2 regions of the Streptomyces chlorus genome follow, and region 2 is predicted to be linked to the other one. Evidence: predicted binding sites of a transcription regulator. Region 2 holds the regulator's gene; the other holds the start of a gene.
What was found. The regulator HspR, encoded in region 2, represses chaperone genes until heat shock. The targets are predictions, from matches to a motif close to TTGAGNNNNNNNNNCTCAA.
Positions count from the first base shown of each region.

Region 1 (3,368 bases), on a different contig from region 2:
ATCACTGTCCCTGACGGTGAACGGCAGCTTCCGCTCGCCCAGTTCGTGCTGGGCCGCGACCTTGCGCAGCAGCCGTGCGATGGACCGCTCCAGGGTGCGGACGCCCGCCTCGCGCGTGTACTCGCCGGCCAGCTTGCGCAGCGCGCCCTCGTCGAGGGTGACCTCGTCGGTGGCGAGCCCGGCGCGCTCCAGCTGGCGCGGGAGCAGGTGGTCGCGCGCGATGACGACCTTCTCGTCCTCGGTGTAGCCGTCCAGGCGGACGATCTCCATCCGGTCCGCCAGCGCCTCCGGGATGGCCTCCAGGACGTTGGCGGTGGCGAGGAAGACGACGTCCGAGAGGTCCAGTTCGACCTCCAGGTAGTGGTCGCGGAAGGTGTGGTTCTGCGCCGGGTCCAGCACTTCGAGGAGGGCGGCGGACGGGTCGCCCCGGAAGTCCGACCCCACCTTGTCGATCTCGTCGAGCAGCACCACCGGGTTCATCGACCCGGCCTCCTTGACGGCCCGCACGATCCGGCCGGGCAGCGCGCCGACGTAGGTACGCCGGTGGCCGCGGATCTCGGCCTCGTCGCGGACGCCGCCGAGGGCGACCCGGACGAACGTGCGGCCCATCGCGTGGGCGACGGACTCGCCGAGACTCGTCTTGCCGACGCCGGGCGGGCCGACGAGGGCGAGCACGGCACCGCCGCGGCGACCGCCGACGACCCCGAGCCCGCGCTCGGCGCGCCGCTTGCGCACCGCCAGGTACTCGGTGATGCGCTCCTTCACGTCCTGGAGGCCGGCGTGCTCGGCGTCGAGCACGGCCTGGGCGCCCTGGATGTCGTACGCGTCCTCGGTGCGCTCGTTCCACGGCATCTCCAGGACCGTGTCGAGCCAGGTGCGGATCCACGATCCCTCGGGCGACTGGTCGGAGGAGCGCTCCAGCTTGTCGACCTCCTTGAGCGCGGCCTCGCGCACCTTCTCCGGCAGGTCGGCGGCCTCGACGCGGCTCCGGTAGTCGTCGGATTCCTCGCCGTCCTGTTCGTCGTTCAGCTCGCGCAGTTCCTTGCGTACGGCTTCCAGCTGGCGGCGCAGCAGGAACTCGCGCTGCTGTTTGTCGACGCCGTCCTGGACGTCCTTGGCGATGGACTCGGCGACGTCCTGCTCGGCAAGGTGGTCGCGCAGCTGCTGGGTGGCGAGCTTCAGCCGGGCCACCGGGTCGGCGGTTTCCAGCAGGGCCAGCTTCTGTGCGGTGGACAGGAACGGTGAGTAACCGGAGTTGTCGGCGAGGGCGGAGACGTCGTCGATGGCCTGGACGCGGTCGACGACCTGCCAGGCGCCGCGCTTGCGCAGCCAGGCGGTGGCGAGCGCCTTGTACTCGGTGACCAGCTCGGCCACCTGGCCGGGATAGGGGTCTCCCTTGTCCGAGCGGAGTGGAGAACTCGGGGAACGCTCCGGCACGGTCTCGTCGATCCGGATGCCCTCCACCCACAGCGCGGCACCCGGCCCGGTGGTCCCGGCGCCGATCCGCACCCGGTCCCGGCCCCGGATCAGGGCGCCCGGGTCGCCGTCGGCCAGCCTGCCGACCTGCTCGACCGTGCCCAGGACGCCGGTGCCGGCGTAGGTCCCGTCGATGCGTGGCACCAGCAGGACCCTGGGCTTCCCGGACTCCGACGCGGCGGCGGCCTGGGCGGCCTCCACCGCGGCGCGCACCTCGGAATCACTCAGGTCCAGCGGGACCACCATCCCGGGCAGCACGACCTCGTCGTCGAGCGGCAGCACGGGCAGGGCGAGCGATGCGGACTCAGCAGCCATGATCTCCCCTTCGGCAATCAAGTTGAGCTGTATCGACTCAATGCCCCTGAACCCTTGAATGTTCCCGGGCTGCGTGCGACTGCGTTCGCTCTCAGCGATCATCCGACGGCCGGGGGCGAGAAGGCGCTCCTCGGGACTGCTCGGGACTGCTCGGGGCGACCCGGAACAGCGGGAGGCGCCCCGCCGTACGGGGAGTGCTGTCAGGATGAACGCATGTCCACCCCCTACGACATTCCCGAAGTCCTGGACCGCCGCGAGGGCCCGTACGGGGAAGTGGTGCTCCGCCGGCACGGCAGCCTGCTGCAGATCATCGCGAACGGCTGCTTCCTGATGGACACCTCCGACGGCCGCTCGGAGCGCCGGCTGGTCGACGCCGCCCTGGCCGCCCTCGATGCCGCCGACACCCGCGCGGGGCACGGTCCGCGGCAGGACCCGCACGTCCTCATCGGCGGACTCGGCGTCGGCTTCTCCCTCGGGCACGCCGCCGCCGCACCCCGCTGGGGCCGCATCACGGTGGTGGAGCGCGAACCCGCCGTCATCGACTGGCACCGCGCGGGTCCCCTGACCGAACTCTCCGCGCGCGCTCTCGCCGACCCCCGCGCGAAGATCGTCGAGGCCGATCTGGTGGCGTACGTCCATGAGACGTCCGACACGTTCGACGCACTGTGTCTCGACATCGACAACGGCCCCGACTGGACCGTCACCGAGGGCAACGACGGGCTCTACTCCCCCACCGGACTCCGGGACTGCGCAAGGGTGTTGACCCCCGGCGGAGTACTCGCGGTGTGGTCCGCCCAGCCGTCCGCGGATTTCGAGGAAACCTTGCGGAATGCCGGGTTCCAACAGGTGCGTACCGAAGAGATCCCCGTTGCCCGGGGCGTTCCGGACGTCGTGCATCTCGGCGTCCGCCCTGGATAGCAAAGCCGCGGTGACTCCCCGTACGCTGCTGCACGAACGCGGATCATCCAAGCGTCAATCGCAGTCATGCGCAGCAGCGGAATCTCCCCACGGATTCCGGAAAGCACACTTCAGGGGCGGGCGATGGAGCAGACACACACCTCCCACAACGGCACGGCGGCGACCACCCCGGGCGCACAGCGCCGGGTCCTGGTGGTCGAGGACGACGCGACGATCGTGGACGCCATCGCGACCCGCCTTCGTGCCGAGGGATTCCTGGTGCAGACGGCGGGCGACGGTCCGTCCGCCGTCGACACGGCGGAGGCATGGCAACCCGACCTGCTGATCCTCGACATCATGCTGCCGGGCTTCGACGGTCTGGAGGTCTGCCGGCGCGTGCAGGCCCAGCGGCCGGTGCCGGTGATGATGCTGACCGCGCGCGACGACGAGACCGACATGTTGGTCGGGCTGGGCGTCGGCGCCGACGACTACATGACCAAGCCGTTCTCCATGCGGGAACTCGCGGCACGCGTGCATGTGCTGCTGCGCCGCATGGAGCGGGCGGCCCTGGCGGCCTCCACCCCGCGCAGCGGCATCCTGCGCCTGGGTGAACTGGAGATCGACCACGCGCAGCGCAGGGTGCGGGTACGCGGCGAGGACGTCCATCTGACGCCCACCGA
Region 1 is NZ_JBHSOA010000064.1:148,320-151,687, forward strand. Features, by position in the region: gene lon (endopeptidase La) at 1-1,791, opposite strand, end outside; gene ACFPZI_RS27885 (spermine/spermidine synthase domain-containing protein) at 2,005-2,709, shown strand; gene ACFPZI_RS27890 (response regulator transcription factor) at 2,833-3,368, shown strand, end outside.
Region 1: the regulator HspR is predicted to act here: its motif matches at 1,814-1,832, upstream of lon (endopeptidase La).

Region 2 (3,368 bases):
TCCACGGCCCGAGGGCCGGGGCGGGAAGGCTACTTCAGCCCGGCCTTGTCGCACGCCTCCTTGTAGGCGGCCGTGCAGATGTCCGAGAGCTTGTAGATCCCGTCGGCGACGACCGTGTCCGCGATGTTCTCCTTGGTCAGAGCGACCACGGGCACGAGCTTCGCCGGAATGTCCTTGTCGGTGGGGCTGTCGACGCGGTCGCCGGTCAGCGCGTCGAACTGGATGGCCTTGCCCTGGATCCGCGCCACCGCGATCTCCGCGGCGTTGTCCGCCTCGGTCGGGTAGGACTTGTAGACGCTCATGAACTGGTCGCCCAGGAGGATCCGCTGCACGGCGTCGAGTTCGGCGTCCTGGCCGGTGATCGGGGGCATCTCGGTCACCCCGGCGGCCTTCAGCGCCTTGATGACGCCGCTCGCCATGCCGTCGTTGGCGGAGTAGACCGCGGCGATGTTGCCGACGCCGATCGCGGTGATCGCCTCGGCCATGTTGGCCTCGGCGTTCTCCGGCTTCCAGTCCTTGGTGTCGTAGGTCTTGGCGATGGTCACCGCGTCCTTGAGCTCCGAGAGCGCCCCGGCCTTGAACTGCTTGGCGTTCGGGTCGGTCGGCGAGCCGTTCATCATGACGATCTTGCTGGTGACCCCGCCGTCGCCGCCGAGCGCCTCCAGCAGGGAGCGGCCCTGGACCTCGCCGACCAGCTCGTTGTCGAAGGAGATGTACGCGTCGATCGGGCCCTCGGCCAGCCGGTCGTAGGCGATGACGGGGATGCCCGCGTCCTTGGCCTTCGTCACGTCCCCGGCGATGGCGTGCGCGTCGACCGCGTCCAGCACGATGACGTCGACCGCGTCCTCGATCATCTGCTGCATCTGGCTCGACTGCTTGTCCGCGTCCGCATCGGCGTTGGCGTAGTCGACCTTGCCCTTGTTGCTGGTGAGCTCCTCCACCTTCTTCTTGAAGATGGGGTAGTCGAAATGCTCGTACCTGGTGTTGGCCGTTTCCGGCAGCAGGAGCCCGATGGTGACATCGTTCCCCTTGGTGGGGCTCGCTCCGTCACTGCTCCCTGTCACGTTGAGTGCGCCGCAGCCGGCGAGCATGACGGACATCGAGGTGGCGGCAACCGATATGGCGATACGACGCATACGAGGGCTCACTTCAGTGCGTTTTGGACGTGGGCACAACATTGCGGCCCATGTGACTGAAAAGCCAACGCTCCAGCGACCACTGGCGTCAAGACCAACTACTTAACGAGATGAACACAGCACCGTGCGCTGAAGTCGTGTGGGCTCGGCGAAAGACTCGCACAGATCCTCTACACGCGCATACACGTGCTGCTCACAGCCGTGCGCGGGGCGTACGCGGGGGCGCACGGAGTTCCGGCTGACTAGCCGTCAACAGTGCACGCACAGGCGAGGCCTGGAGGTTCGACGGACCCTCCAGGCCTTCCGGGCACTTCACTTTTGCGTCAAACGGAATGTCCCCGTCGGACCGGGGCTGTCACACGGGAGCACTCTCGTCAAGGCGCCACCGCACCGCGCCGACGTTTTCACGCCGGTCGCCGGTCGCCGGTCGCCGGTCGCCGGCATCCGGCCACCAGTCACCGGATACCGGGCACCGGATGTCCGTCGGCGGTCGGCAGCTGTCCGGCCGCCGACCGACGGCGATCAGGCGCGGGCCGTGAGGGCCCTGAGGGCCATGTGCACCGCGCCGGCCGTCAGTCGGGCTGCTGCTGGCGCTTGGGCCGCCACACCACCAGCGCGCTGGTCTGCTGGACCTCCTGGTACGGCACCAGGTCCCGGCGGTACGACGCGTGCACCGCCGCCTCGCGCTGACGCATGGTCGCCGCCACGCCGTCCAGGGCACCTTCCAGGTCCGCCACCCGGGCCTGGAGCGCGGCGACCTGGTTCTCCAGTTCGATGATGCGCTTGATGCCGGCCAGGTTGATGCCCTCGGTCTGCGACAGCTGCTGCACCTGACGGAGCAGTTCGATGTCACGGGCCGAGTAGCGGCGGCCCCGGCCGGCGGTGCGGTCCGGCGAGACGAGCCCCAGACGGTCGTACTGACGCAGCGTCTGCGGGTGCAACCCGGAGAGCTGGGCTGCCACCGAAATGACGTAGACCGGACTGTCCTGCGTCAGTTCGTACGGATTGCGTCGACGACCGTCCATCGCCCTCAAGCTCCCTTCGCGGCCTGGAACAGCTCCGCCCGCGGATCCTCATCCGCGGTCGCCTCGCGATACGCCTCCAGTGCGTCACGAGCCTTCCCCGAAAGGTCCTTGGGAACACTCACCTCGACGGTGACCAGCAGATCACCGCGCGAGCCGTCCTTGCGGACCGCTCCCTTGCCGCGTGCCCGCATGGTCCGCCCGTTGGGTGTCCCCGGGGGCAGCTTCAACGTGACCGGCGGACCGCCGAGCGTCGGGACGCGGATCTCGCCGCCGAGCGCCGCCTCCGGGTAGGTGACCGGGACGGTGACGGTGAGATTGTCGTCCTTGCGGCCGAACACCGGGTGACTGCCGACGTGCACGACCACGTAGAGGTCGCCCGCCGGGCCGCCGCGCTCGCCCGGAGCGCCCTTGCCGCGCAGCCGGATCCGCTGGCCGTCGCTGACTCCCGCGGGGATGCGCACCTGCATCGTCCGCGAGGACTTGGCCCGGCCGCTGCCCTTGCAGATGTCGCAGGGGTCCTCCGCGATCAGGCCGCGGCCCTTGCAGTCGGGGCACGGGTCGGTGAGCGAGAAGCCGCCGCCGCTGCCCCGGGCGACCTGCCCGGTGCCGACGCAGGTCGGGCACACGCGCGGTGTGCCGTTCTTGTCGCCGGTGCCCGAACAGGCCTTGCAGGCCTGCTGGGAGGACATCCGCAGCGGGACCGTCGCCCCTTCGATCGCCTCGGTGAAGCTCAGGGTGACCTCGGACTCGATGTCCTGGCCGCGCCGGGGCTGGGTACGCGTGGTGCCCGTGCCGCCGCGGTTGAACAGTCCGCCGAAGACGTCACCGATCCCGCCGCCGAAGCCGCCGGCGCCGGCCTGGCCGCCGCCCTGAGCACCGCCCTGGCCGCCTCCGAAGAGGTCGCCCAGGTCGAAGTTGAACGACCCGGCACCGCCCGCCCCCGGCCCCGCGCGGAAGCCGCCGTTGCCGAAGAGCGAGCGGGCCTCGTCGTACTCCTTGCGCTTCTTGGGGTCACCGAGGACGTCGTTCGCCTCGGAGATCTCCTTGAACCGCTCCTCCGCCTTGGCGTTGCCCTTGTTGGCGTCCGGGTGGTACTCGCGGGCGAGCTTCCGGTACGCCTTCTTGATCTCGGCCTCGGTGGCGTCCTGAGGGACGCCGAGGACCTTGTAGTAGTCCTTCTCGATGAAGTCCTTGGTACTCATCCCCG
Region 2 is NZ_JBHSOA010000028.1:42,549-45,916, reverse strand. Features, by position in the region: gene ACFPZI_RS14145 (sugar ABC transporter substrate-binding protein) at 30-1,136, opposite strand; gene ACFPZI_RS14140 (heat shock protein transcriptional repressor HspR) at 1,709-2,161, opposite strand; gene dnaJ (molecular chaperone DnaJ) at 2,167-3,363, opposite strand.